One region of the Mesorhizobium sp. B2-3-7 genome, then DNA from elsewhere that is predicted to be linked to it. Evidence: predicted binding sites of a transcription regulator. Region 1 holds the regulator's gene; each other region holds the start of a gene.
What was found. Region 1 encodes PhoB, which activates phosphate uptake and scavenging genes when phosphate is short. Its sites were predicted from a motif close to TGTCATNNANCTGTCAT; they were not measured.

Region 1 (7,126 bases):
CATCCTGGCCAACCAGCCGGGCGCCGAATCCTGGCCGATGACGTCGGCGACCTGGATCCTGGTCTACAAGAAGCCCGGCGACGTGGCGGCGACCGGTGAAGCGCTCAAGTTCTTCGCCTGGTCCTACGCCAAGGGCGACGACATGGCCGGGGCGCTGGACTACGTTCCGATCCCCGACGCGGTCGTCAAGAGCGTCGAGGACATGTGGGCCAAGGACATCGTCGGCGAAGACGGCAAGCCGCTCTATTCCGCCATGTAATCCCTGCTGAACGAGGAGGGCGCTTCACGGCGCCCTCCCTGTCTTCCTTGAAACGCGAGGGCCAGATGACCGCCGTCTCCGAAGCCATGCCATCGTCGGCCGCCATGCGGGCCAGGGAAGCGACGGTCCGACGCTTCGCGCTCACCGATACGATTTTCCGGACGGCGACACGCTTTTCCGCCATCCTCGTCCTGCTCATCCTCGGCGGCGTGGCGATTTCGCTGTTTGCCGGCTCGTGGGAAGCGCTGTCGAAATTCGGGTTCTCCTTCCTGACGACCGAATCGTGGAACCCGGTCACCGAGAATTTCGGAGCGCTGGCCCCGATCTACGGAACCATCGTCACCGCCGCCATCGCCATCCTGATCGCCGTTCCCATCGGCATCGGCATCGCCATCTTCCTTACCGAACTCTGCCCGCGGCCACTCCGGCGCCCCATCGGCATCGCCGTCGAGCTGCTTGCCGGCATACCCTCCATCATCTACGGCATCTGGGGCCTGTTCGTGTTCGCGCCGTTCCTGCAGACGACGGTGCAGCCCTTCATCATCAAGCTTTTCCACGACGTGCCGGGACTCTCCAGCCTGTTTGCCGGCCCGCCCTACGGCATCGGCCTTCTGACCTCGGCGCTGATCCTTGCCATCATGGTCCTGCCCTTCATCACCTCGATCACCAAGGATGTCTTCGACACGGTGCCGGCGGTGCTGAAGGAATCGGCCTACGGCATCGGCTGCACGACCTGGGAGGTCACGCGCCGCGTCGTCATCCCCTATACCCGAGTCGGCATCATGGGCGGCGTCATGCTCGGCCTCGGCCGCGCGCTCGGCGAAACCATGGCGGTAACCTTCGTCATCGGCAACGCCCACCGCATCAGCGCCTCGCTGTTCGCGCCCGGCACGACGATCTCGGCGACCATCGCCAACGAGTTCACCGAAGCCGACGGCGATCTCTATACGTCTTCGCTGGTGGCGCTCGGCCTGATCCTGTTCGTCATCACTTTCCTGATCCTTGCCCTTGCGCGCTACATGCTGCTGCGCATGGACAGCCGCACGGGAGCCTGACCGATGTCGACGGCCACATCGCTTCACAATCGACGCAAGCGCAGGAATGCCGTGATGATGACGCTATGCGTCGCGGCGGCGGGCATCGGCCTGGCCTGGCTGGCGCTGATCCTCGGCGCACTGCTCTATAAGGGCCTGTCGGGTGTTTCGCTCTCTGTGTTCACCGAAATGACACCGCCGCCCGGCGATGCCGGCGGCCTGCTCAATGCCATCTACGGCAGTATCATGATGACAGTCATCGCCGTCATCGTCGGCACGCCGATCGGTGTCCTCGCTGGGACCTACATGGCCGAATATGGCCGCTTCTCGCGCCTCACCACCGTCGTGCGCTTCATCAACGACATCCTGCTGTCGGCACCCTCGATCATCGTCGGCCTGTTCGTCTACGAGCTGCTGGTGCGGCCGATGGGACATTTCTCGGCGATTGCCGGTGCCGTCGCACTGGCCATCCTGGTCATCCCGGTCGTCGTTCGCACCACGGAGGACATGCTCAACCTGGTGCCGAACGCCCTGCGCGAGGCCGGCGCCGCGATCGGCGCGCCGCGCTGGGTGGTCATCCGCTCGGTCGCCTACCGTGCGGCGCTGTCGGGCATCGTCACCGGCATATTGCTGGCCATCGCCCGCATTTCCGGCGAGACGGCGCCGCTGCTCTTCACGGCACTCAACAACCAGTTCTGGTCGAGTAATCTCAATGCGCCGATGGCCAGCCTGCCCGTCACCATCTTCCAGTTCGCTCTCAGCCCCTACGAGGAATGGCAGCAGCTGGCGTGGACCGGCGCACTCATAATCACCCTTACGGTTCTCGGGCTGAGCATCTTCGCCCGCAGCCTTACCGGACGCAGAGAGGACAGATGAAACCGATGTTGTCCACCGAGTTGAATACGCCCGAAGTCGCGGTCGAGAAAGCCAAGATCGAGGTCAAGGGCCTCAATTTCTACTATGGCCAGTCGAAGGCGCTGAAGGATATCAGCCTGTCGCTGCCCGAGCGCAGCGTCACCGCCTTCATCGGGCCTTCGGGCTGCGGGAAGTCGACGCTGCTGCGCGTCTTCAACCGCATCTACGAGCTTTACCCGAGGCAGAGCGCCGAGGGCCAAGTGCTGCTCGACGGCCAGAATATCCTCGACCGTTCGCAGGATCTCAACCTGCTCAGGACCAAGATCGGCATGGTGTTCCAGAAGCCGACGCCGTTCCCGATGTCGATCTACGAGAACATCGCCTTCGGCGTCAGGCTCTATGAGAAGCTCAGCAAGGCGGAGATGGACGGCCGTGTCGAGCAGGCGCTGAAGCGCGCGGCACTGTGGAGCGAGGTCAAGGACAAGCTCAACGCCAGCGGCCTCAGCCTTTCGGGCGGCCAGCAGCAGCGCCTCTGCATCGCCCGCACGGTGGCGGTGAAGCCGGAGGTCATCCTGCTCGACGAGCCTGCCTCGGCGCTCGATCCGCTGTCGACCGCCAAGATCGAGGAGCTGATCGACGAGTTGCAGGCCGATTATACGATCGTCATCGTCACCCACAACATGCAGCAGGCGGCGCGCGTGTCGAAGCAGACCGCCTTCATGTATCTGGGCGAGCTGGTCGAGTTCGACCGCACCGAGAAGATCTTCACGTCGCCCCGCGAGAAGCGCACGCAGGACTATATCACCGGCCGCTTCGGCTGATCCCAGGCATACGAGGACCAAGATCATGGCCGAACACACAGTCGCAGCCTTTGACGAAGATCTCGGACAGATCAGCAGGCTGATCCGCGACATGGGCGATCTCGCCTCATCGATGGTCGGCGGCGCGACCAAGGCGCTCCTGAATTCCGACAACGCGCTCGCCCAGCGCGTCGTCTCCGACGACGCGATCATGGATGCGCGCCAGCGCGAACTCGACGACCGCGCCATCACCCTGATCGCCAAGCGGCAGCCCATGGCGGACGATCTGCGCCATGTCGTCGGCTCGATCCGCATGGCGGGCGATCTCGAACGCATCGGCGATCTCGCCAAGAACATCGCCAAGCGCGTCGGCACCGTCGGCCTTGCCGCCACGCCGCGCGACCTGTCGCACTCCATCGACGCCATGGCGCAGCTTGTGCTGATCCAGGTCCAAGGCGTGATCGAGGAGTATGCGGCGCGCGATGCCGCGGCACTTGCCAAGCTGCGCGCCGACGATGAACGCATCGACGTCAAATACACGTCGGTCTTCCGCGAGCTGCTGACCTACATGATGGAGGATCCGCGCAACATCACCGCCTGCACGCATCTTTTGTTCTGCGCCAAGAATCTCGAGCGCATCGGCGATCACGTGACCAACATTGCCGAAAATGCCTATTATGTGCTGACCGGCACGCAATTGCCCGCCAATCGCCCGAAGCAGGACGAGACGGCGATGTCGGCGCCAGCGGCTTGACGGCAGGGGTGACCAGTCGATGATCGCGCCACGCATCATGGTGGTGGAGGACGAGGAGCCGCTGGGTGTGCTGCTCCGTTACAATCTGGAATCGGAGGGTTATCAGGTAGAGGTGGTGACGCGCGGCGACGAAGCCGAGATCCGCTTGCAGGAGAATGTCCCTGACCTTCTTGTGCTCGACTGGATGGTGCCGGCGGTGTCCGGCATCGAGCTCTGCCGCCGTCTCCGCATGCGGCCCGAGACCGAGCGGCTGCCGATCATCATGCTGACGGCGCGCGGCGAGGAAAGCGACCGGGTGCGCGGTCTCTCCACCGGCGCCGACGACTATCTGGTCAAGCCGTTCTCAACGCCGGAATTCATGGCACGCGTCAAGGCGCTGCTGCGCCGCGCCAAGCCCGAAGTTCTGTCCAGCGTGCTCAAGGTCGGCGACATCGTGCTCGACCGTGAATCGCACCGGGTCTACCGCAAGAAAAGCGAGATCCGGCTCGGGCCGACCGAGTTCCGCCTGCTCGAATTCATGATGCGACATCCCGGCCGCGTGTTCTCGCGCAGCCAACTGCTCGACAATGTCTGGGGCGAAACGATCTATATCGACGAGCGCACCGTGGACGTGCATGTCGGCCGGCTGCGCAAGGCGGTCAACAATGGCCGCATGCCTGACGTGATCCGCACCATTCGGGGCGCGGGGTATGCGATTCGCGAAGACTAGGGATATGTCACGCAACGTTCTCGCCCACGCCTGATTTCGCCTGTGCCCCCGGCGCGAAAATCTCCTGGTCGACGAAGGTCAGCGCGCGCATGGCGCAGCCCTCGCGGATCAGTGGCAGTTCGTTCGGCTCGGTGTCGAAGGAAATCGATTTCGAGTGCTGGCCGCCGGCGGTCTGGGCAATGGCCTCGCGCAGAGCCGGCTCGATCAGGTCGAAGGCGGCGGCGCTGACGCCGACCATGGCGACCGGCGCCGGATCGATCAGCGCGAACAGGCTGCCAAGGCCGTAACCCAGCGCCTCGCCGGCCTTGCGGTAGGCTTCGCGCTCCGGCCCGTCCTTTTCGCGCGCCGAGGCCGCCAGGGTGCGCATGTCGGCGTCGCTGACGTCGACGGGCTCGGTGTCCTCGCCAAGCTGCCTCGCGTTGCGCCAGATGGCATAGTTGCCGGCATAGGCCTCGACGCAGCCGCGCCGCCCGCAGCGGCAGAGCGCCCCGCCGGGGCGATGGATCATGTGGCCGAACTCGCCTCCGGATGAATGGGTGCCGGTGAACAGTTCACCCTTCAGCACCAAGCCCATGCCGATGCCGTGCGACAAAAGGATGGCGATGAAGTCGTCGCGGTAGCGCTGGGGATCGCGCCAGCGCAGCGCCACCGCCATCATGTTGCAATCGTTCTCCATGGTGGCGGGAATGCCGAACTCGGCCTCCAGTATGTCGGCGAAGGCGATGTCGGTCTGCGGCGTGATCGGCGACCACAGCATGGTGCGCGCATCCGTGTCGGTGATGCCCTGGATCGCCAGCGCGATACGGGCGATGCTGCCGACGTCGAGGTCGGGATCCTCGAACCGCCGCCTGACGATGGCCACGCATTCGCCGATCAGCGCCTCGCGCGACAGGGTGAGCGTGTCCAGCCGGCGCTGCTCTTCAGATATCACCTGGCCGGCATAGTCGATGACGGCGACGGAGAGAAAATTCAGCGACAGCACCACGGTCATCACCGCCGCGGCTTCAGGGTTGAGGCTGAGGCCGACCTGCGGCCGGCCGCGTTTCAGCGCACCGGCCTCGCTCGGCTTGCTCTGCGCCAGGATGCCTTCGCCAATCAGGTCGGAGGAGATCGCCGATATGGTGGAATGGCTGAGCCCGGTGGTCGCGGCAATCTCGGTGCGCGAGGGCTGCCCGGCACGGCGCACGGCCGCGATCACCATCGCCCGGTTGCGTCGGCGCAAATCGTCGTGGCGGATTCCGACCGACATGTTTCTCGCATCCTCCCCGTCGCCGCGTTCTCTCCCCAGGATCCCGACGACCGTCAAATACTGGCAGAACCGGCCTTGGCTGTCATTATTTATTCCGGAGCTCGAAAAAAATTCACGAGGACATCAAAATACATCAGAATCGACGTTGACAGCGTTCCGACGATGGACCAGTGTTTTTTCGAGGCTCGAAAAAATAGAGCCTTTGTGCCGGCCTACGGGCCTGTTTGGTCGCGCCATACGCGGCGCAGGGAGGATTAAGATGAAGAGATTCACAGCCGCCATCCTGGCGGGTGTCGCCATGTCGCTGACGCTCGCGTCGGTCGCGCAGGCGAAGGACAAGGTCATCGGCGTTTCCTGGTCGAACTTCCAGGAAGAGCGCTGGAAGACCGACGAGGCCGCCATGAAGAAGGCGATCGAAGCCGCCGGCGACAAGTATATTTCCGCCGACGCCCAGTCCAATCCCGGCAAGCAGCTCACCGACGTCGAGAGCCTGATCTCCCAGGGCGCCAATTCGCTGATCATCCTGGCGCAGGACGCCTCCGCCATCGGCCCGGCGGTGCAGAAGGCGCTCGACGAAGGCATTCCGGTCGTCGGCTATGACCGCCTGATCGAGAACAAGGACGTCTTCTATCTGACCTTCGACAACAAGGAAGTCGGCCGCATGCAGGCCCGCGAAGTGTTCAAGGTGAAGCCGGAAGGCAACTACGTCTTCATCAAGGGCTCGGGTGCCGATCCGAATGCCGATTTCCTGTTCTCGGGCTCCATGGAAGTGCTCAAGGACGCCATCGACAGCGGCAAGATCAAGAATGTCGGCGAAGCCTATACGGATGGCTGGCTGCCGGCCAATGCGCAGAAGAACATGGAGCAGTTCCTGACCGCCAACGACAACAAGGTCGACGCGGTCGTCGCGGCCAATGACGGCACTGCCGGCGGCGTCGTCGCGGCGCTGACGGCTCAAGGCCTGGCCGGTACCGTTCCGGTCTCGGGCCAGGACGGCGACCACGCGGCGCTGAACCGCATCGCGCTCGGCACGCAGACCGTGTCGGTGTGGAAGGACGCGCGTGAACTCGGCAAGAATGCCGCCGAGATCGCCTCGCAGCTGGCCGACGGCAAGAAGATGACCGATATCGCCGGCGTCAAGGACTTCACAACGCCCGGTGGGAACACCGTCAAATCGCTGTTCCTGACCCCGGTTGCGATCACCAAGGACAATCTCAACGTCGTCATCGACGCCGGCTGGATCAAGAAAGACGAGGTCTGTGCCGGCGTCGCGGCGGGCAGCGTAGCGGCCTGCAACTGATCTTCCATTTCATGCGATGAACGCCGCGGCTGCCAAGCCGCGGCGTTTTTTCAAGAAAATTTGTTTTTCCGCCCCGGGCGGGTAACTTCTAGGCTGGCTTCCGGCATCCCGCATCGGACGGGCAGGCCGGCGGGAGAAAATCATGACCGATACGACGTCCAACCCG
Region 2 (7,126 bases), on a different contig from region 1:
CTTGGTGATGCCGGCATTGTTGACCAGGATGTCGACGCCCTCGAGATCGGCCTCCGCTTTCTGGCCGAGCGCCTTGACCTCATCGCGGTTCGACAGGTCGGCCGGAAACAGCTTCACCCGGTCGCCCAGGTCGGCGGCCAGCGCCTCCAGTCTCTCGACGCGCGTGCCGTGCAGGCCGACGATGGCGCCTTGCGCATGCAGCACCCTGGCGATCGCCTCGCCGATGCCTCCCGACGCGCCGGTGACAAGTGCCTTGCGGCCGGTCAGTTCGAACATGTGTTTTCCTCTTTGGTTTCGGAAGCTCAGCGAGCAACCTTATCTGTATACGTCTCGCGGGTATCCGATTGCCATCACCAACGGAATATCTTCAGCGATACAAGCCGCGCCATCAAATTCACACGCGGCGCCTCACCCGAGCGCCGCCAGTGCGGTTTCGACCTCGGCCGCGGAACCGACCGATGCCGTGGCGATTTCGCGGTTGATGCGCCGGGCCAGCCCTGAAAGCACTTTTCCCGCGCCGACTTCATAGAGCGTGGTGACGCCGTTCGCGCCGAACCACTCCACCGTCTCGCGCCAGCGCACGCGGCCGATCACCTGTTCGAACAGACGGCGCGCAATGATTTCGGGATCGCTGGTCGGAGTGACCGTGACATTGGAGACGAGCGGCACGACAGGCGCGTTCTTGGTTACCCCGGCCAGCGCCTCGCGCATGATCTCGGCGGCGGGCGCCATCAGCGCCGAATGGAAGGGCGCGGAGACCTGCAGCATCAGCGCTCGCTTGGCGCCTTTTTCCGTGCACAGTTTGGCAGCCAGTTCGACCGCTGCCTTGGCGCCGGAAATCACCAGCTGGCCACCGCCATTGTCGTTGGCGATCTGGCAGACCGATCCTTTGGCAGCCTCGGCGCAGGCGGCTTCGACATCGGCCTGCTCCAGTCCGATGATCGCCGCCATGGCGCCTTCGCCGGCGGGCACCGCCGCTTGCATGGCATTGCCGCGGATGCGCAGCAGCCTGGCGGCATCGGCAACCGAGACGAAGCCGGCGGCGGCAAGCGCCGAATATTCGCCCAGCGAATGGCCGGCGACGTAGGTAATCTTGTCCTTCAGCGAGAAGCCGCCCGCTTCCAAGGCCCTGATCGCGGCCAGCGATACGGCCATCAGCGCCGGCTGCGCGTTGGCGGTGAGCGTCAGCGTCTCTTCCGGCCCTTCCCAGATCAGCTTCGACAGGTTTTCGCCGAGCGCGTCGTCGACTTCGCTAAAAACCCTACGCGCCTCGGGGAAGGCATCGGCGAGGTCCTTGCCCATGCCGACAGCCTGGCTGCCTTGTCCCGGAAAGGTGAATGCAACGGCCATGTGTGGGCTCCCAAAGCTCGGTTCTGCTTGCCTGATACACGAATTTTCCTGCCTCTGACGCAACGCGGCCTGCCAAGTCAAGCCCGGTTCGACCCGGCCCCTTGGCAGCTTTGCCGGCCGAGTGCCTGTTCCAAAAGGCTTTTTGGCGATCACTCCTGATGAAAACCGCTCACGAATCGTTTGCTGGCTCTTCTTATTTCCGCCACAGGCGCTAGCTTTGCGTGACAATTCCATGACAATCGAGTGACGGGTCTGTCGCTGGGTGGGGAAGTTAAAGTGGCTAGGATTTCGAAAGGCGCAGGCAAAGCCGCGCCACAGTTTCTGGAAGACGATCCTTCCACCGGCTACCTGCCGGGACGGAAGTGGCCGACCATACGCTATGGGCTGACCAGCCTGCTGATCGCGGCCGTCCTGGTGTTCGCCATCGAATTGATCGTGCGCGGCGACTTCGCCGGCACGGTTTCCTTCTTCCTGCAGCCGCTCAAGCCGGGCTGGACCACGATCGTGGTGTTCGCACTGGTTCTGGTCGGCCTCGATGCCGTTTTCGGCCGCAGCTATCAAAGCCTGATGATCGTCGCGCCGCTGACGCTCTCGCTGGCTTTCATCGGTCATCAGAAATCGCATTATCTCGGCGATCCCCTCTACCCGACCGATTTCCTCTACTCCCGCCAGATCGTGGCGCTGCTGCCGCTTCTGGTGCGTGACCGCCCGATGACTGCGCTTGCCATGGTTGTCGGCATCGTCGCCGGCCTGTCGCTGCTCATCTATGGCTGGCGGGTCTGGCGTCGAAAGGTGCCGATACTCAGCCGCAAGGGCCGTCTCGCCCGGCTGACGCTGGCGGTGCCGCTGCTCGCCTTCTTCGTCTCGATCATGGACTATGCCACCTTCTCGTGGACCCGGGACCGGCTGCAGATCATCCCGATCATGTGGGACCAGAAGGAAAATTACGCCTCCAACGGCTTTGCGCTCGCCTTCGCGCTGAACGTGCCGATGGCGCATGTCTCGGCGCCGCCAGGCTATTCGGAAAAGGCGATCGCGGCCATCGACAGGCCGCAGGTGACCGCCTCGGTGCCCCAGGAAAAGCCCGACATCATCGTCGTCATGAGCGAATCCTTCTGGGATCCGACCAAGCTGCCCGGGGTCACCATCACGCCCGATCCGATCCCCAATGTGCGGGCGCTGCGTTCGGGCTCCATGTTCTCACCCGAATTCGGCGGCATGACCGCCAATATCGAGTTCGAAGCACTGACCGGCTTCTCCAACGCCTTCCTGCCGGCCGGCAGCATCCCCTACCAGCAATATGTGCGCACGCCGACGCCGTCGCTGGCGACCTTCCTGAAGAGGGAGGGCTACAGGGCGCGCGCCATCCATCCGGGCACCAACTGGTTCTGGAACCGCGGCGCGGTCTATGCCGATTTCGGCTTCGACGACTTCAGATCGGAAGAGACGTTGCCGCCGATGCAAAAGCGCGGGCCGCTGGCATCCGACGCGGCGATGACGGACGAGATCATCAGCGAGGCCGATGCCAGCGATGCCCCGGTGTTCTTCTTTGCCGTCAGCCTGCAGAACCACGGCCCTTACGAGCCGAACCGCTACTACAACCCGACCCACACCGTGCAGGCGCCGATCAGCCAATGGGCGCGTGAATCGCTGCTGAGTTACACCGAGGGCTCGGCCGACGCGGACCGCGGTCTCGAACGCCTGATCGAATGGGCAAAGAAACGCTCTCGCCCCACCGTCATCGCCTTCTTCGGCGACCATCTGCCGCCGCTTGGGCCGGTCTATGTAGAGACCGGGTTCATGAAGGACAATGTCGCGCCGCGCAAGGAGGCTTCCGCCGAGGCGGCGCTGGAGCATCATCAGACGCCACTGGTCATCTGGTCGAACCGCACAGGCCCTGCCAAGGACATGGGCGCCGTCAGCCCCGCCTTCCTGCCCTATCACATCCTGAAAACGGCCGGCATCACCCACCCCTACTATACCGGCTTCCTGGGCGAGATGCGCGAACGCTACCGCGTGGTCGACCGCAATCTGCTGCTGACGCCGGCGGGAGAAGCCACGCCCGATTGGGCGCGGCAAAAGCAGATCGACCCGGCGATCCGCGACTTCCGGCTGCTGCAATACGACATGATGTTCGGCAAACGCCACGCGGCGCCCGACTTCTTCCCCGAAACGGTGGACAAGGTCGTCGCCCATATGAGCTGAAATTCGCGGCATCCTTCCAGGATGCCGCCCAGCGGGGTCGAGCGTTCAATTCGTCAGTTGCAATTTCGAGAATTTGTTGGCGATCTGCTGGAACACGTTCGGCAATTTGTTTGGATCGTTGACGGCGTAGTAGTCGCTGGGATCCGAGGCGCAGGCGCTGTAAAGCGTGCGGTTGGCGGCGGTATCGGATTGCAGCACCATCGTGTAGATTTCGGCGCCCTGCTTCTTCAACTGCGTGCAGACGCTTTTGGTCCATCCGTCGACATTGCGCGCGGCGGTGGTCTGATTGTCCGATCCAAGCCGACCGGCAGCGCCATAGGTTGAGCCCGCGAGAAAACCATAGGACGTGTAGTCTGACTTGGTCGTCTCGTTGCTGGCGCCGTAGACGACATTCTCGCCGTCGGTGAGCAACATGACGATCTTGCTCACCCCAGGCGTCTTCCAAGGCGTACCCTCGGCGTATGGCGCACCCGGCGACAACACCCGCTGGCCCCAGGCCAGGCCCTCGGAAACATTGGTGCCGGACCCCGCCCATGCAAGCATCTTGGCGGCCTCGTTGCGAAGTTTTGTAAAGTCTTCGGTCAAGGGGACGATTGGCGAGGGGCAGGACCGGTTTGGCCCCACCGTCAATTGCAAGGCGTTTGGATCGTTTGTGACCGCGGTGGCAATGGCGGTGTTCTGCGGCGCCACATATTTGGCGACTGTTTCAAGATCACCCCGCAAAAGCCCGGCAGCACTTCCAAGCAAGCCGCTCAGGTCTATTCCGAGAATATTCAGTCCGCCATTCCGAGCAAGTTTGGCCTCATCAGGGGCGTCGTCGATAAAGGAATTGTTGTAGTGATAGGCATCGTTTGAATAGCCGCTGGAAGGTCTCGTCCCCTTTCCCGGACTGTCCGGCGCGAAATAAGGCACGAACAGAGTGTCAGGGTAACGTGGATCAGGCGGCGTATCGGCGATATTAAGGACACCAGGCCGCGCCTCGACGCAGCCTTTCCAACCCGTATCCTCCCCCTTGCCGTCCTTCCACCCCGTCAATTTGGCGGCAGAGGCCGGATCTTTCATCAACTGCCTGAACAGCGCCATATGATTGGGACGCTTGTCGTTGATGACGGGGAAATTGATTCCATTGGTGGATGACTTGCCGTCCATGTCGATCCAGGACGGGTCGAACCCGTCGCCGTTGACATTGACAGCCGTGACGAAGGGTACCAGCGCCACGCGGACCTTGCGCGTCGGTGATTGCGCCGCTTCCAGATATTTGAGCAGATTGTCCGTCGCTGTCTTGAGGGCAGCAATTTTGGCGCCGGCCATCGAGCCGGTGTTGTCCAGAACCAGCACGACTTCGAGCTGGTTGTTCGATTCGACCGCCGAGGCATCGACCACGATGTGCCTGCTCTCACCGAGCAGGAAGGCGAAGTTCAAATCGACGTCAGCCGAGGCGACGGCCTTCGTCTTGACGAAGTTGACGCCCCTGTCGACCGTCAACGTGGCCCGCGCATTTGTGAGTTCGCCATGTCCGGCTACGTTGGCCTGGAAATAGCGGTTGAAGGCGTCGGTGCGGGTGATGTCCAGATCGCCGAGATGCGAGGAGGCGAGATTTGCCGCGTCGAGCGCATTCTGCAGGTTGCTCTTGGCCCGCATGATGGTGGAGACATCGGCTGCGAAGGCCACCGCCGACAGGATGGCCGGCAAGCCGATCCCGAGCAAAAGCGCGAAGTTGCCGCTTTTCGAGCGCCAGAATTTCTTGAGAAGCATCCTTACCCCCGGAAATGCCTAGCCCGTTGCTGACAGCGGGATGCCGCTTTTTGCGCCAGACATGATGAATCGGCGGTTGATGCCGGGGCCGCAACCCCATACAACCTGTCATGGTGGTTAAGGCCTGGTTTCCGGGAACCACGGAGTCCTATCGCCGCACATGCCGGTTTTCCGGCCCTGCGACATCCGGGATTGCCGCCTGCTCTTGCCTTCCACGTGAATTGCTATATAGACGCCGCCAATCTGCCGGTCCCAGCTGGGGGCTGAACGGAGGGCCGGAGGTTTTCGAAAACCTTCGCGTGAAGCCAGAAGCGCTTCCGCCTCCCGTGTCTCCGCTCTCGACCGTCTCGTCATGCTCCTTTCTTCCCGCTCCTGGCGGGTCAGAGAAGTTGCAGAGGCTTTTGCCGCCGGGAACCGGGAGAGAAACGAAGAAAGGCGAAAAGACATAATGGCTCTTTACGAACATGTGTTTCTTGCCCGGCAGGACCTCTCGCAGCAGCAGGTCGATGCGCTTGTCGAACAGTACAAGGGCGTCATCTCCGCCAATGGCGGGTCCGTCGGCCGGGTCGAGAACTGGGGACTGAAGTCCCTCACCTACCGGGTCAACAAGAACCGGAAGGCATACTACACGCTGATGGATCTTGACTGCCCGCCGGCAGCGCTCAACGAAATGGAGCGCCAGATGGGCCTGTCCGAGGACGTGCTGCGTTTCCTGACCATCAAGGTCGATGCGCATGAGGAAGGTCCCTCCGCCATGATGCAGAAGCGCGAAGAGCGCTCGGAACGCGGCGGCTTCGGCGACCGCGACCGCGGCGACCGTGGTCCGCGCTCGTTCGGCGACCGTGATCGCGGCGATCGTCCGCCACGCAGCTTCGGCGGCGACGCTGGTGGCGATCGTGGTCCGCGCCGTCCGCGCGAAGGCTTTGAAGGGGGTGCAGAATAATGGTCGACATTAACCAGATCCCGACCCGGCGCCCGTTCCATCGCCGCCGCAAGACCTGCCCGTTCTCGGGCGCCAACGCGCCCAAGATCGATTACAAGGACGTGCGCCTCCTGCAGCGCTACATTTCCGAGCGCGGCAAGATCGTGCCGTCGCGCATCACCGCCGTCAGCCAGAAGAAGCAGCGCGAGCTCGCCAAGGCGATCAAGCGCGCCCGCTTCCTCGGCCTGCTGCCCTACGTGGTTCGCTAATCCTTGACGCGGGCGGCTCCGCCGCCCGCTTCTCTTCCACGGCGACGGGCGCCGCTGGGTTGCGCATCAAATCCCGAGTTGAGGCCAAAAGCCTCTAACTGCCGCGACAGGCAGGACAGCGACACCGGCGGCAACGCCCTTTTGCTTCCTGACCTGTTCCAAAGAATTTCGCACCGATCCCGTGATTGGCGCCCTAACCAAAAGGAACAAAACCATGGAAGTCATTCTTCTCGAACGCGTTTCCCGCCTCGGCCAAATGGGCGACACCGTCAAGGTCAAGGACGGCTTTGCCCGCAATTTCCTGTTGCCGCAGGGCAAGGCGCTGCGCGCCAACGAAGCCAACAAGAAGAAGTTCGAAGGCCAGCGCGCGCAGCTCGAAGCCCGCAACCTCGAGCGGAAGTCCGAAGCCTCGCAGGTCGCCGAACAGCTCGACGGCAAGAGCTTCATCGCCGTTCGCTCGGCCGGCGAGACCGGCCAGCTCTACGGCTCGGTGTCGACGCGCGATATCGCCGACCTGCTGACGGCAGAGGGCTTTTCGGTCAACCGCAACCAGATCCAGCTCAACCAGCCGATCAAGACCATCGGCGTGACCAATGTGGCGATCGCGCTGCATCCGGAAGTCGAG
Region 3 (7,126 bases), on a different contig from region 1:
GCGGCGCATGGTCGACGCCAGCCGCAAGAGCATCGCCGGGGCAGCGGCGGAATAGTCAGGGGCAAAAAGCCGCCGTCCGCCGTGGCCGTCGAAAGATAACGCCGCTCTATCTCGCCCGCCCCGCAATTCCGCTCGATCTGTTGTCGGCCGTATCTGTGCGGCCCCAAGTGACTTGAGTGCAAAAGGGGGGCGGCATCGCGAAAACGGTCTTGCGAGCTTCCATCCGGATTGGAACGAAACCCTTATCTGGGCGTTGTTCAAAGCTTTTCTATTCGGAGGCATTGTCATGGCCGCGAATCCGCTAAGCACCGCCAAGGTGGGAGGTCATCCCATCCATCCGATGCTCATTCCCTTTCCTGTCGCGTTCCTTGTCGGCGCGTTTCTCACCGATTTGATGTTCTGGGGGACTGCCGACGCCTTTTGGGCACGCGCGTCGATGTGGCTGATTGGAGCAGCCATCGTCATGGCTCTCCTGGCGGCGATTGCCGGCTTTATCGATTTCCTGAGCGAGCCGCGCATCCGCGCCCTGACGGACGCCTGGTACCACATGGTCGGCAATTTGACCGCCGTCGTTCTGGCGCTGATCAATTTCTATCTTCGCTACAGCCAAGGCGCCGAAGCGGCAGTTCGCCCATGGGGAGTGCTGCTTTCATTGATCGTTGTCTGCATCCTGCTGTTTACCGGCTGGAAAGGCTGGGAAATGGTGTACCGCCATCACGTCGCGGTTCTGGACGCGCCGACACAACCTTCGGCAACGCCGTCGGCCAGCACGCGTCGTGCCGATCACGACCGGCACGCGGCATAAAAGGAAGGTGTTTCGATGTTCAGGTCAGGCGAGCGCCACCTGACCATCAACACCTTTAGTCGATCAGCCCCGACATGTCGGAGAACGCCATCGCCTTGCGCAGCACCTCGGCAAAGCGCTCGCCTGCCGCTTCGCGCGAACCGCTATTGTCGATCGAGGTGACGCCGGGTCCGGAGAGCGTCACAGGGGCGCTGCGCGCCAGGCGTGCCAGAACCTCCCCGCGCGACTCGCGGCCACGCATCGCCAGCCGCCCGGCCAGCACATCGGGCGAAGCGGTGATCTCGACGATGACCAGATTGGCATAGCGCTTTCGCAAGGCAGGGATGATCGCGCGCGATACGTTGGCGACAGCGACATGGCCGTTGGCCACTGCCCAATCGACCTCGGCCGGCAGGCCGTAGCGCAGGCCGTGCGCCTCCCAGGAGACGGCGAAGGCGCCGTCGGCTTCGGCTTCGATGAAGGCGGCATCCGCCAGCGTGTCGTGATCCTCGCTTGCCGTGTCGCTCGGTCTGGTGATGACGCGGCGCACGAACTCCAGCCGCGGCTCGTCGGCGAAAAGCGCCTTGGCATGGCCGATGATCGTATCCTTGCCGGCGCCGCTCGGGCCCACCACGGCAACGAAGACGCCGTCGCGTATCGGAAACGCCTCGGCCGACAGTTCACGCTCGATCAATGCCGAAGCCATCACGCGACCCGCCGCCCCTGCCGCCAGACCGTGCGCACCACCGGAACGTGGTCGTCGAGGCGCACGCGCACCAGGTCGGCCCGGCGGCCCTCTTCGATGACGCCGCGATCGGAAAGACCGACGGCCTCGGCCGGGTTCTTGGACACCATTGCCACCGCCTGCGGCAGGGAAATGCTATCGACGACGTCGCCGAGAAAGAAGGCGGACTGGATCAGGCTGAAGGGGATGTAGTCGGACGACAATATGTCGAGCAGGCCGTCGCTGGCCAGCGTGCGCGCCGAGACGTTGCCCGAATGCGAGGCGCCCCGCATGACATTGGGCGCGCCCATCAGCACGCCGAGCCCTGCATCCTTCGAAGCCCTGGCGGCTTCCTCGGTGGTTGGGAATTCGGCAACGCGCACGCCTTGCTCGATGGCTTCGTCGACATGGCCCGTCGTCGCATCGTCATGGCTCGCAAGCACGATGCCGCGCTCGTGGCAGGCGGCGGCGATGAAGACGCGGTTCGGGGCCGAATTCCGTGCCGATTCGCCCATCCGCTTCTCGCAGAATTTCTGGAAATCGCGATCGGTCAGCTTCAGCTTGCGTTGATAGTAGTAGGCATAGGTTTCGAGGTTGACGAACTGGCGCTGGCCCGGCGCATGGTCCATCAGCGAGGCGAGCTTCACCCGTTCGTCGGTCTCGAAATTGGCGAAGGCCCTGAGGCAATCCGGCGCCGAGACCTCGCAGCGCAGATGGATGAAATGGTCGGCCCGCAATCGATCCATCCGCACGCTGTCCTCGATCGCGTCGGCGAGCTTGCGGATATCGGTGGCGTTGAGATCGGCATCCTCGTCCATGCCGACACGCAAGGCGTCGAGCACGGTGGTAATGCCGGCGGTCGCCACTTGCGCGTCATGGGCGAGCACGGCGGCGATCGGGTTCCACCGCACCTTCGGCCGCGGCGCATAATGGCCTTCGAGATGATCGGTGTGAAGCTCGACCAGCCCCGGAATGATGAAGTCGCCAGCCATGTCCTCGCCGGCTCGCACGGCGCCGGAGGATATGTCGGCGATCAGACCGTCACGCATCACGAGCGAGCCCTCGATGATCTCGTCGGCAAGAACGATGCGGGCGTTGCTCAGAATGGTCTCGGCGGTCATTTCAGGCAGTCCTTGGTTTTTTCTCGCCTTTACGGCTTGTTGCTTCAGGCGGTTTTTCTGGCCGGACGGCGCCCGAGCGCGTGCTGGGAAAGCACCATGAACGGGGCGCCGGGTTCGGGCTCGATGAACAACGTCAGCGCGTCCACCGGAACCGGCTGGCGCAGCACCTCGGCGAACAGGCCCTCGATTGCCAGGCGAAGACGAAGGCTTTCCTGTGGCCCGGCCCTGCCGGACAGCGTCATGTGAAAGCGGAAGCTCTCGAAGACGTAAGGATAGCCCCATTGGCAGAGATTGCGGAATTCGCCCGGCTTCAGCGAGTCCGGGCTGCGCCGCTCGATCTCGGCCTCCGTCAACGGCGCGCGAAAGCGGTCGAAATCGCGCACCACGTCATCGGCGAAGCGATTGAGCGGAGGCAATGGCGCCTCCGGCACCAGTGCGAAGAAACCGTCGATCTGGCTGACGACGAGACGCGGGATCATCACAACGGGCGTCGCCTCGGCAAAGGCGTCGAGCGCTGCGCGCAACGAGGCTTCGGTTTCGTTGGCCGCTAACCGGAAAGGGGCTTTCAGCGTTGCGTGAAAACCATAGCGCCGTGCCGATGCGGTGTGGAAGGCGACTTCCGCCGCCGACAAATCGCCCACCGCCTCCACCGGTCGCGTCGCGGCGCCGAACGGGTCACGGCCCAGCCAGTTGGCGGCGATCCGCGCCAATTTTTCGTCCTGTTGGGGGGTGAAGTAGATGGCGTAGCGCATCGAAAATCCTCGTCAGCCCGTTGCCATAGGTGATTTCCATGACGGATTGACGAAGCTTTGAAGGGTTTTCGAAGGCAAATCGACCCCGCCGGTCCTTAGCCGACGATTTTTCTGATCTGGACCAACAGGTTCAGCCGTGAACGCGCAACGGTCAGGCCTTCATCAGCCATTCGTGCTCGGGCGCATTGTGGAATTTCCACGTCCGCTTCGGGCCGGCCATGACGTTGAGATAGTAGAGGTCGTAGCCATGGCAAGCCGCGCAGGGGTGATAGCCCTTGGGCACCAGCACGACGTCGCCGTCCTCGATCGCCATCGCCTCGTCCAGCGCGCGGGAGCCGTCCTTGTCGGCGTCGGTATAGACCCGCTGGAAAGCAAAGCCCTGCGGCGGGTTGAGGCGGTGATAATAGGTTTCCTCGAGATAGGATTCGTTAGGCAGATTGTCCTGGTCGTGCTTGTGCGGCGGATAGCTCGACGTATGGCCGCCGGGCGTGATGACCTCGACCACCAGCAGCGAATCGGCCGGCTTGCCCTCGGGCAGGATGTTGGTGACGTAGCGCGTATTGGTGCCCTTGCCGCGCACCTCCTGGCCGAGGTCGTCAGGCCCGATGACGCGAACCGGCAGGCCGCCGCTCAATCCCGGCGCCGAGCAGACCGCCAGTTCCAGTCCGCTATCAGCCGTCACCGACCAGTCCGATCCCTGCGGCACATAGACCGACCATGGTTTGCCTTCGAAGGGCGACATGCGCTGGCCAAGCAGGCCGAGATCCTTGCCGCCGGCCGTGACCGTGCCCTTGCCGGTGACGAACACCAGGCAGACTTCGCGATCGTCCGTTGTTCCCGAAGCCGTTTCGCCCGGTTCCAGCCGGTGCAGGTCGAACCCGACATAGGTCCATCCGGCGCTTTGCGGCGTGACATGCGCGACACGGCCATGGCCCTTGTCGGCTTTGACCAGCAGCTTCGACATCCGGTTACTCCTTCGGTTCGACTTCGGCGGGCGCCTTGTTCTCGTCGGCCGGCTTGTAGAGATAAAAAAACTGCCAGACGCCATAGCCGGCGAAGCCCAGCGCGATCACGCCCCAGAACGGCGTGCCGCTCGCGAATTCGATGATCGACCAGATGACGCAGACCGCGACGACGGCGACACGCCGCCATAGGGGCCGGAAGAAGGGGTGCTCGGAATCTTTCATCGCGGCAACCTACAGCAAGCCCGGCCTGGCGAGAACCCGATCAGACATCGGGGAAGCCCTGGGTCTCGACCGTGTAGCCGGCCGCCGTCATCACCCGCATCAACTCCTTGTGGCCCACCTGCGCCATCTTGAGCGGCGGGTTCTTCTTCGGGTCCTGTTCGGCCTCGACCACGAACCAGCCTTCATAGCCGTGGTCGGCGAAACGCTGCACGATGGCGCCGAAATCCAGCGAGCCGTCGCCCGGCACGGTGAAGGCGCCGAGAGCCACCGCATCGAGGAAGGACTGCCTCGTGCGGTCGAGCTTCTCGATCACGCCCATGCGTACATCCTTCACATGCACATGGCTGATGCGCTTGTGGTGATTGTCGATGGCGCGCAGCACATCGCCGCCGGCAAAGGCCAGATGTCCAGCGTCAAGCAGCAGCGGAATGCCCGCTCCGGAATGGCGCATGAAGGCGTCGAGCTCCGCCTCGGTCTCGACCACCGCCGCCATATGGTGATGATAGGAAAGCGGCATGCCTTGCTCGGCGCACCATTCGCCGAATTCGGTCAGGCGCCTGGCATAGGCCTTCATCTCGTCGCTCGAGAGTTTCGGCTTGGTGGCGAGCGGCTTCGAGCGGTCGCCCTGGATCGAACGGCCAACCTCGCCATAGACGATGCAAGGCGCGTTGACCGCCTTGAACAGGTCGATCATCGGCTGGATGCGATCCTTGTTCTTGCTCATCTCCTCGTCGACCAGCGTGCCCGAGAACCAGCCGCCGCACAGTGTGACGTCAGCCGCCTTCAGGATCGGCAGCATCACCTTGGGGTCCTTGGGAAAGCGCCGTCCCATCTCCATGCCGGTGAAGCCGGCCGAACGCGACTGGCGTAGGCACTCCTCCAACGACACGTCGTCGCTGAGTTCCGCAAGATCGTCGTTCCACCACGCGATGGGGGACATGCCCAGTTTGGCTTTCAAGTCGTCACTCCGGTTCTTGTTCACCCTCCCCCTTGTGGGGAGGGTCGCTGCGAAGCAGCGGGGTGGGGGTGCGGCGCCAGACCCCACCCGGACCTTCGGTCCGACCTCCCCACAAGGAGAGGTAGGGGGTGGGCAGCGCCGAGATCAATCGCCGACGCTCTGCATCCGCCGCTTCTCGTCATAGACCTTGCGCGCCGCGTTCACTTGGCTGCGCTCGGAGACTTCCGGCACCGCCACGTCCCACCAGTGGCCGCCGGCATCGGTGGAGACCAGCGGATCGGTGTCGATGACCAGCACCGTGGTGCGGTCGTTGCCTTTCGCCTGAGCCAGCGCCGTCTCCAGCCCTGCGATCGACGAGACCTTCTCGGCGATCGCCCCCATGCTCGCGGCGTGCGCGGCAAAGTCGACGTCGGGCAGCACCTCGTGGCGCGCGTCCTTCAGGAGATTGTTGAAGTTGGCGCCGCCGGTCGCCATCTGCAGCCGGTTGATGCAGCCAAAACCCCTGTTGTCGAGCAGCACGATGGTCAGCTTCAGGCCGAGCATCACCGAGGTGGCGATCTCGGAATTGAGCATCAGATAAGAGCCGTCGCCGATCATGACGACGACCTCTTCGTCAGGCTTGGCCATCTTGGTGCCGAGCCCGCCCGCAATCTCATAGCCCATGGTCGAGAAGCCGTATTCTGCGTGGTAGGAGCCGGGCGCGCCGGCCTGCCAAAGCTTGTGCAATTCGCCCGGCAGCCCGCCGGCGGCGTTGAGCAGCGTCACGCCGGAGCCCATGGCGCGTTGCACGGCGCCGATCACCTGCGCGTCGGAAGGGTAGGCGGCATTGGTCGACGCCGTCACCTTGGCGGCTTCGGCCTGCCATTCCTTCTTGCCGGCTGCCGCATTGTCGGTCCAGGCGGATGGCGCCTTCCAACCCTTCAGCGCGGCACCGAGTTCGGCCAAGCCTTCGGCCGCGTCGGCGACCAGCGGCGATGCCCGATGCTTGCCGGCATCGAAAGGCTGCACATTCAAGCCGATGATGGTCTTGCCCGAATTCTTGAACAGCGCCCAGGAGCCGGTGGTGAAATCCTGCAGGCGCGTGCCGATGGCGAGCACGACATCGGCCTCTTCCGCCAGCCGGTTGGCGGCCGACGTGCCGGTGACGCCGATCGCCGCCATGTTGAGCGGATGATCGTCCGGCAGCGAGGATTTGCCGCCCTGCGTTTCGCAGACCGGAATGCCGGCGCCTTCAACGAATTTCGCCAGTTCGTCCGAGGCCCGAGAATAGAGCACGCCGCCGCCGGCGATCACCAGCGGCTTGCTTGCGCTCTTCAGCGCTGCAACCGCAGCCGCCAATTCAGCCCGGTCCGGGCGCGGCCGGCGCTGGCGCCAGACCCGTTCGGCAAAGAAGCTCTCGGGATAGTCATAGGCCTCGGCCTGCACGTCCTGGCAGAGCGACAAGGTCACCGGCCCGCATTCGGCCGGGTCGGTCAGCACGGCCATGGCGCGGTTGAGCGCCGGGATGATCTGCTCCGGCCGCGTGATGCGGTCGAAAAAGCGCGACACCGGACGAAAACAGTCATTGACCGTCGCCGTGCCGTCCGAAAAATCCTCGGCC
Region 4 (7,126 bases), on a different contig from region 1:
ACCAGCCCGTAGCCGCGTGTGAATTGCGGTGGCGCCTTGGCCGAGCCCTTGAACTGATTGACCATCTGGCATTCGGTAACGCGCGCGGTACCGAGCGGCACCGCGAAAGGCAGTTCGGGCACGTCGAGCTCCAGCTCGACCTCGCCGATGCGGATCTCGCCGACGAAGGGATGGTTGCGGGCATAGCCGCGCTGCGTGGAATAGCCGAGCGCCAGCAGGAAGCCCTCGTCGCCGCGCGACAGCGCCTGCAGGCGGATGTCGCGAGCCATCGGGAACTCCAGCGGCTCGCGGGTGATGTCGCCGGGGACATGGTCCTGCGGCATGTCTCCGTCCGGCTCGATCAGCCCATCGCGAGCGAGGATCGCCGAGACGCGCGGCATTGCCTGCGCTTCCGTCTCGCGCCGCAAGGGCGCGGCGACATCGGCGCCGGCGGCAAGCTCGGGATCGAGCAGCCGGTGCGTGTAGTCGAAGGTGGGCCCAAGCAACTGGCCGCCGGGCAGGTCCTTGTAGGTCGCCGAAACGCGGCGTTCGACCAGCATGGTGGCGGTGTCGATGGCATTTGTATAGCCAAAGCGCGGCAGCGTGGTGCGGTAGGCCCGCACCAGGAAGATCGCCTCGATCATGTCGCCGCGCGCCTGCACGATAGCGAGTGCGGCGAGTTCGCGATCGTAAAGCGAGCCTTCGCTCATCACCCGGTCGACGCCGAGCGCCAGCTGTTCGACGATCTGGTCGAGGCGCAGTGCCGGTACCGAGCGGTCACCGCGCCGACGGTCGGCGAGCAGGCTGTGGGCGTTGGCGATTGCAGCTTCGCCGCCTTTTACCGCGACATACATGCTAGGCCTCCGTCGTCTTGATGCGTGTCGTACGCGGCAGGCAGGCGAGGCTGTCATGTGCCGCCAGGATGATGTCGACGCCGCGCGGAAAGCGGTTGATGTTCTGCTTCCACTGCTCGATGAAATGACGCGGCATGCGGGCCGGCGCGATCGTCGCCGTCTTCTCGATGCCAGGACCTTCGAGCAGCAGCGGCGTGCCTGACGTGAGATCGCCGACCTGCAGGATCAATGTGGTCGAGCGGTCGGGATAGTCCTGCGTGCCTTGCGAGAAACCGTCGAGCGCCATCATCTCGGCCGGCGAGGCCACAAAGGCGAAATGCGCGTCGGCCGGGGTGTTGGCCAGCGGCGCACCGCTGTGAAAGCCGAGCCAGGACATGACCGCTGCCGAGGCATGCAGGGCCGGGTCGAGCCAGAGCGGCGTGTCATTGTCGCACAATGCCAGCGCAACCGCGCCCGATGTCGCCGAAAGCGGCGCCGGCGGGCGGGCCAGGGCCGGCAAGGGGTGCACGCTGCCCGGCCGCGCCATTGCGTCCATGACGGCGCGAAACACCGTCTGGGCGTTGAACACCGGATCGGCGAACCCGCCCTCGATCGATTGCGCTGCGATATCCATCAATCTTCTCCGCGAACCATGGTGAAGAAATCCACCTTCGTTGCCGCCGTTTCGGCGCGGCGCTTTTCTCGTGCCGTGGTCAAGGCAGCCCGCAGCGGCCCGAGAAGGCCCGTTTCGACCGTCTGTCGATGAGCGGGGTCCTGCCACAGCGCGTCTGCGATGGCCGCCAGCTTCGCCTTCTGCTTGTCGCGGCCGAGCGCATAGCAATGGCCGACCTGTCCGGACGGCAGGCGCACTGTGGCGCGGGTCACGGTGGCCTCGCCGACATTGAACGGCGCGCCGCCGCCGCCGATGCGGCCGCGCATGGTAACCAGGCCGGTCTCGGGACCGCGCAGCAGTTCGGCCTCGGCAGGCAGGCCGGATTCGTTCCAGAGGCGAACGATGTCGTCGCCGCTGGACTGCGCCAGGGTTGCCATGGCCGCCTTGCGTTCGGCCTGGTCGCGCGCTTCCTGTCCTCGCATGAGCAACATCCTTGCTTCTAATTTGTCTATTGATATAGACAACCATACGAATTATACCCGTTACCTAACGCGAGTCCATGACGGGTGCGTGACAGGGGCCGGCCAGGGGCGAAACCGTGAACGGAAAACACGTGGCTGACGGTATCGAGCGGCGCAGCGGCGTCTCGTTGTGGCGCCAGATCGCCGACCGAATCCTGCAATCGATCGCTGCCGGCGATTTCGCCGAGAATGCCGCGCTGCCGCCGGAGGTGGCGCTGGCCGAGCGCTATGGCGTCAACCGTCACACGGTGCGCAGCGCCATCGCGGCGCTCGTGCAAGACGGGGTACTGCGGGCCGAGCAGGGGCGCGGCACTTTCGTGCTGTCGCGCAAGCGGCTGTCCTATCCGATCGGCGCGCGCACGCGATTTTCAACCGGCTTGCAGGGCCAGGCGTCGGAGCGGCATATCGTGCTCCTGTCCTCATCGGTCGAGCCGGCCAGCCGGCGCGTCGCCGAAGCCCTGGGCCTTGCCAGGGGATCGGATGTGATTCGCCTGGAGACGCGCGGCGAGGCCGATGGGAAGCCGGTGTCGCGCGCTTCCGGCTGGTTCGACGCCAGGCGCTTCGCCGGCATCGATGTGGCCATGGCCGAGACCGGGTCGATCACCGCATCGCTCAAGCGTTTCGGCATAGACGATTATCTCAGGCAATCGACGGTGCTGTCGGCGCGTCACGCCGATGCTTCCGACCTTGCCGACCTCGATCTGCAGCCGGGCGGCATCGTGCTGGTCACGGTGGCCGTCAACATGACGCCGGACGGCCGGCCGATCCAATTCGCCGAGGCGCGCTTCCCGGCGGAGCGGGTGGAGCTGAAACTGTCGGCGCTGTAGGCGTGTCGGCCTAACGCTGGAATCAGACCAGCCCGGTCGCGCGCACTTGTCAGCGGCTTGGCGTTTGGGGGTCGACCTGCGCGGGGGTGTGGTCAATTCGGGCCGGGTTCACGGCCTGCCATGTTATGCCCCTACCTCGATCACGGCCTTGATCAGCCCGGATTTCTCATGCGCCCAGCGGGCGAGGTCACGCGGCGTGTCGGCAAGCGTGGTGCGGTGGGTGACGAGCTTGGCCAGCGGCACCGCGCCATCGCGGATCGAAGCGGCGACGTGGTCGAAATCGGCCCGCAAGGCATTGCGGCTGCCGACAAGCGTCATCTCGCGCTTGTGGAATTCGGGGTCGGAAAAGGCGATGTCGTCCTTGACGACGCTGACCAGCACCAATGTCCCGCCATGCGCGACATGAGCGAAGGCCGACTGCACCGAGCCGGTGTTGCCGGTGGCGTCGAAGACCACGTCGAAGCCTTCGCCTGATGTCGCTTCGCTGACCAGATCGGATGCCGCGCCGCGCGACCCGTCGAGGGTCTTGAAGCCGAGTTCATTGGCGGCGAAGCCGAGCCTTTCGCTGCTCATGTCGAGCAGCGTCACGTCGAGCCCGGCGATGCGGGCGAAGATGGCGGTGCCGAGCCCGATCGGTCCGGCGCCGATGACGAGCGTCCGTGCGCCGGGATCGGCACGCGAGCGCCGCACCGCATGGGCGCCGATGGCCAGGAATTCGACGGCCGCGGCATCGGCCAACGACAGGCCGTTGGCTGGATAGAGGTTTTGTTCCGGGATAAGGATCTGTTCGCACATGGCGCCGTCGCGATGCACGCCGAGAACTTCGATCCGGACACAGCAATTGGGTTTACCGTGCCGGCAGGCGATGCATTTGCCGCACGCCAGATAGGGATTGATGATGACCGGCTCGCCCGTGGCAAGACCAACGCCTTCGCCCGCCTCGACGATGGTCCCCGACACTTCATGGCCCATGATGCGGGGGTAGGCGAGGAAGGGATGCTTGCCCTCGAAGATGTGGTAGTCGGTGCCGCAGATGCCGACATGGCTGACCGCCACCAGCGCCCAGCCGGGAGGCGGCGAGCCAGCCGCGGGACGGTCTTCCACGACAAGGTCGCCGGGCGAACGGCAGACAACGGCTTTCATGCTTCAATCCAGTCGGTTCATGGAATCGTCGGCCGATTTTCGACCCGGCCGGCGATCGATTTTACTTGCCACCTCGGCGGCGCAGGCCGTCGAAGTAGACGATGACGATGATCAACATGCCGGTGATGACGCGCTGCCAGAACGTGTTGACGTTGAGCAGGTTGGCGCCGTTGTTGATGGTGGAGAGGATGAACGAGCCGATCAGCGGCCCGTGCACCGAACCGATAGCGCCGAACAACGACGTGCCGCCGATCACCGACGAGGCGATGGCTTGCAGCTCGTAGGTGTCGCCCTGCGTCGGATTGCCGATGCCGATGCGGGACGCGAGCAGCACGCCGACGAAAGCCGCGCACAGGCCGGACAGCACATAGGCCATGTAGATCGTGCGCGGCACGTTGACGCCGGAGAGGCGCGCGGCTTCCGCGTTCGAGCCGACGGAGAAGAGATAGCGTCCCCATCGCGTGTGGTGCAGGAAGACGTAGGAGGGCAGGGCAACCACGATTACCATCCAGAACAGATAGGGGATCCCCAGCAGCGAGCCGCGCGAAAACGCCTGGAACGCGTCGCTGTTGATCGATATCGAATTGCCATTGGTCATCAGGAGACCGATGCCGCGCAGCGAGGTCATGGTCGCCAGCGTGATGATGAAGGGCGGCAGGCCCATCCTGACGATGCCGAAACCGTGGAACAGGCCGATGGCGACCCCCACCAGCAGCGTCGCCAGAACCGCGATCCAGACCGGCCAGCCGGCATTGATCAGCAGCGCGACGATGACGGTGGCGAAGCCGACGATGGCGCCGACGGAAAGGTCGATGCCGCCGGTGATGATGACGAAGGTCTGGCCGACGGCCAGGATGGCGATCAGAGAACCCTGGCGCAGCAGGTTGGTGATATTGAGCGCCGAAGCGAAGGACGGCGTGGCGACCGCCAGGATGACCCACATCAGAAGCAGCAGGCCAAGCAGCGTCAGCCCGAACAGGGCATTGTAGTTGCGCTTCGGCTTTTCGGCAGGGATCGCCTCGGTGCTCATGTCTGTCCTCCCGTCTTTTCTTGTTTCTCGGCCAGGGCCTGGCTCAGAATGTCCTCGTGATCGGCGGTGCGGAAACCATGCGTGGCCACCAGCTTGCCGCGCCTGAACACATGCAGCGTGTCAGCCAGTTCGTAGACCTCAGGCAGATAGGACGAGATCAGGATGATGCCCGCGCCCTTGGACAACAGCACACTGAACAGCCGGTAGATCTCGGCCTTGGTGCCGACATCGACGCCCACCGTCGGCTCGTCGAAGATGAACAGTTTGGCGCCGTGCGCCAGCCACTTGCCGATGACGATCTTCTGCTGGTTGCCGCCGGACAGGCTGGAGGCCAGCGCGCCGCGCGTCGGCGTCTTGATCCTGAGGTCGGCGATCTGCCGGTCCGCCTCGGCCTTCTCCTGCGCAGACGAGATCAGCAGATTTTTCGATATGCGCTTGTAGATCGGCAAATTGAGGTTCAATGCGACCGGCAGGTTGAGGCACAGGCCCTGGTCGCGGCGGCTTTCCGGTGCCAGCGCCATGCCGAGCTTGATGGCGTCGTGCTCGGAGTTGACCTGCACCTCCTTGCCTTCCCACAACACTTGGCCGGCCGATTTGCGGTGGCGGCCGTAGAGGGTGGTGACGAATTCGCTGCGGCCGGCTCCGATCAGGCCGTAGAGCCCGACGATCTCGCCCGCGCGCACCGACAGAGAGACATTCTCGAAACCCTTGCCGGACAGGTTCCGCGCCTCGGCGATGACGGCGCCCGGCGTGAAATGCTCCTTGTGATAGATCTGCTCGATCGAGCGGTTGATCATCAGCTTGACCAGCTCCGGCTCATTGGTCTCGGCGATGTTGCGGGTGCCGACCAGCGTGCCGTCACGCAGCACCGAGACGCGGTCGGCGAGCTCGAACACCTCCTCCATGCGATGGCTGATGTAGATGATGGTGACGCCTTCACCCTTCAGGCGGCGGATCAGCGTGAACAGCTGGTCGGCCTCCTTGCGGGTGAGGTACGCGGTGGGCTCGTCGAAAATCAGGAATTTGGTGCCGCGCACGGTGGCGCGGGCGGCGGCGATCAGCTGCTGCTGGCCGATGGTGAGATCGCCGAGCACGACATGCGCCGGCAGGTCGAAGCCGAGACCGTCGATGATCTTCTGCGCTTCCCTGACCATGGCTCGTTGCTGGAGGATGCCGAAGCGCGAGTTCTCCTCGCCGAGGAACATGTTGGCGGCGACGGTCAGGTGGCGGCAGAGCACGACTTCCTGGTGCACGGCGTTGATGCCGAGCGCCATGGCTTCGTGCGGCGTCGCCAGGGCAGCCGGCTTGCCTTCCCACACAACCTCTCCGGAGGTGCGCGGGATGACGCCGGTCAGAAGTTTGATCAGGGTCGACTTGCCGGCACCGTTCTCGCCGACGATGGCGTGGATCTCTCCCGCCTTGAAGGCCAGGGTCACAGGCTTCAGCGCATGCGTGCCGGGATAGCGCTTTTCCAGACCCTGCAGCTCGAGGATGGTCCTACCGGGCTCCAGCACGGGGGCCGGATGCAGTTCCTGCGCGGTCGGCGTCATGGCAATCCTCCCTGTTGTTTCCGGGGCGCAGAGGCCCCGGAAACAGTTGCGCGTGCCGATGCTCAGTTGAGCTTCGGGTTGAGCAGCGCGTCGATCTTGGGATCCTTCATGTTGGCCTTGGTGACCAGGTTGGCGCCGGTGTCGACATTGGTCTCGACCTTTTCGCCCTTGGAGGCGGCAAGTGCGGTCTTGATGCCGTCATAGCCCATCCGGTAGGGATCCTGGACGACGAGGGCGGAAATGACGCCGTCGTTGAGGAACTTGATCAGCTTCTCGTCGCTGTCGAAGCCGACCAGCGCCAGCTTGCCGCCGAGGCTGTTTTCGGCGACAGCCTGCCCGACGCCCTGCGCCATGATCAGGTTGGAAGCGAAAATTCCCTTGAGGTTCGGATTGGCCGTGATCAGGTCGGTGGCGATATTGAGGCCGGTGGTGGCCTGGCCGTCGGCATATTTGTCGGCGACCAGCTTCAGGCCTGGATACTTCGCCTTGAGCTGTTCGATGAAGCCCTGCTTGCGCTGTTCGAGCGAGCCGGCACCAGGCGTGTTGGTGATCAGGGCAACGTCGCCCTCGATCTTGCCGCCATTGGCTTCGCCGATGGCCGCTGCGAGCCCGTCAGCGGCAACGCGGCCG

Region 2: FJ940_RS22120 (LTA synthase family protein) is a predicted target of PhoB. The motif match lies at 1,572-1,588, and genes of this name have one in related genera.
Region 3: FJ940_RS26745 (DUF1045 domain-containing protein) is a predicted target of PhoB. The motif match lies at 3,420-3,436, and genes of this name have one in related genera.
Region 4: phnF (phosphonate metabolism transcriptional regulator PhnF) is a predicted target of PhoB. The motif match lies at 1,985-2,001, and genes of this name have one in related genera.

The regions. Positions count from the first base shown of each region.
Region 1 is NZ_VFVV01000017.1:27,522-34,647, forward strand. Features, by position in the region: gene pstS (phosphate ABC transporter substrate-binding protein PstS) at 1-259, shown strand, start outside; gene pstC (phosphate ABC transporter permease subunit PstC) at 325-1,314, shown strand; gene pstA (phosphate ABC transporter permease PstA) at 1,318-2,169, shown strand; gene pstB (phosphate ABC transporter ATP-binding protein PstB) at 2,166-2,969, shown strand; gene phoU (phosphate signaling complex protein PhoU) at 2,995-3,702, shown strand; gene phoB (phosphate regulon transcriptional regulator PhoB) at 3,722-4,411, shown strand; gene FJ940_RS25845 (ROK family protein) at 4,419-5,660, opposite strand; gene xylF (D-xylose ABC transporter substrate-binding protein) at 5,920-6,960, shown strand; gene FJ940_RS25855 (sugar ABC transporter permease) at 7,103-7,126, shown strand, end outside.
Region 2 is NZ_VFVV01000012.1:34,360-41,485, forward strand. Features, by position in the region: gene fabG (3-oxoacyl-[acyl-carrier-protein] reductase) at 1-276, opposite strand, end outside; gene fabD (ACP S-malonyltransferase) at 409-1,350, opposite strand; gene FJ940_RS22120 (LTA synthase family protein) at 1,627-3,555, shown strand; gene FJ940_RS22125 (pilus assembly protein) at 3,601-5,310, opposite strand; gene rpsF (30S ribosomal protein S6) at 5,759-6,253, shown strand; gene rpsR (30S ribosomal protein S18) at 6,253-6,501, shown strand; gene rplI (50S ribosomal protein L9) at 6,716-7,126, shown strand, end outside.
Region 3 is NZ_VFVV01000018.1:89,838-96,963, reverse strand. Features, by position in the region: gene FJ940_RS26765 (ABC transporter permease) at 1-55, shown strand, start outside; gene FJ940_RS26760 (DUF2231 domain-containing protein) at 287-805, shown strand; gene phnN (phosphonate metabolism protein/1,5-bisphosphokinase (PRPP-forming) PhnN) at 861-1,493, opposite strand; gene FJ940_RS26750 (alpha-D-ribose 1-methylphosphonate 5-triphosphate diphosphatase) at 1,490-2,629, opposite strand; gene FJ940_RS26745 (DUF1045 domain-containing protein) at 2,674-3,381, opposite strand; gene iolB (5-deoxy-glucuronate isomerase) at 3,533-4,345, opposite strand; gene FJ940_RS26735 (DUF3329 domain-containing protein) at 4,350-4,568, opposite strand; gene iolE (myo-inosose-2 dehydratase) at 4,609-5,526, opposite strand; gene iolD (3D-(3,5/4)-trihydroxycyclohexane-1,2-dione acylhydrolase (decyclizing)) at 5,671-7,126, opposite strand, start outside.
Region 4 is NZ_VFVV01000008.1:55,054-62,179, forward strand. Features, by position in the region: gene FJ940_RS16940 (carbon-phosphorus lyase complex subunit PhnI) at 1-833, opposite strand, end outside; gene phnH (phosphonate C-P lyase system protein PhnH) at 835-1,446, opposite strand; gene phnG (phosphonate C-P lyase system protein PhnG) at 1,446-1,907, opposite strand; gene phnF (phosphonate metabolism transcriptional regulator PhnF) at 2,024-2,773, shown strand; gene FJ940_RS16960 (zinc-binding alcohol dehydrogenase family protein) at 2,897-3,916, opposite strand; gene FJ940_RS16965 (ABC transporter permease) at 3,978-4,946, opposite strand; gene FJ940_RS16970 (sugar ABC transporter ATP-binding protein) at 4,943-6,496, opposite strand; gene FJ940_RS16975 (ABC transporter substrate-binding protein) at 6,559-7,126, opposite strand, start outside.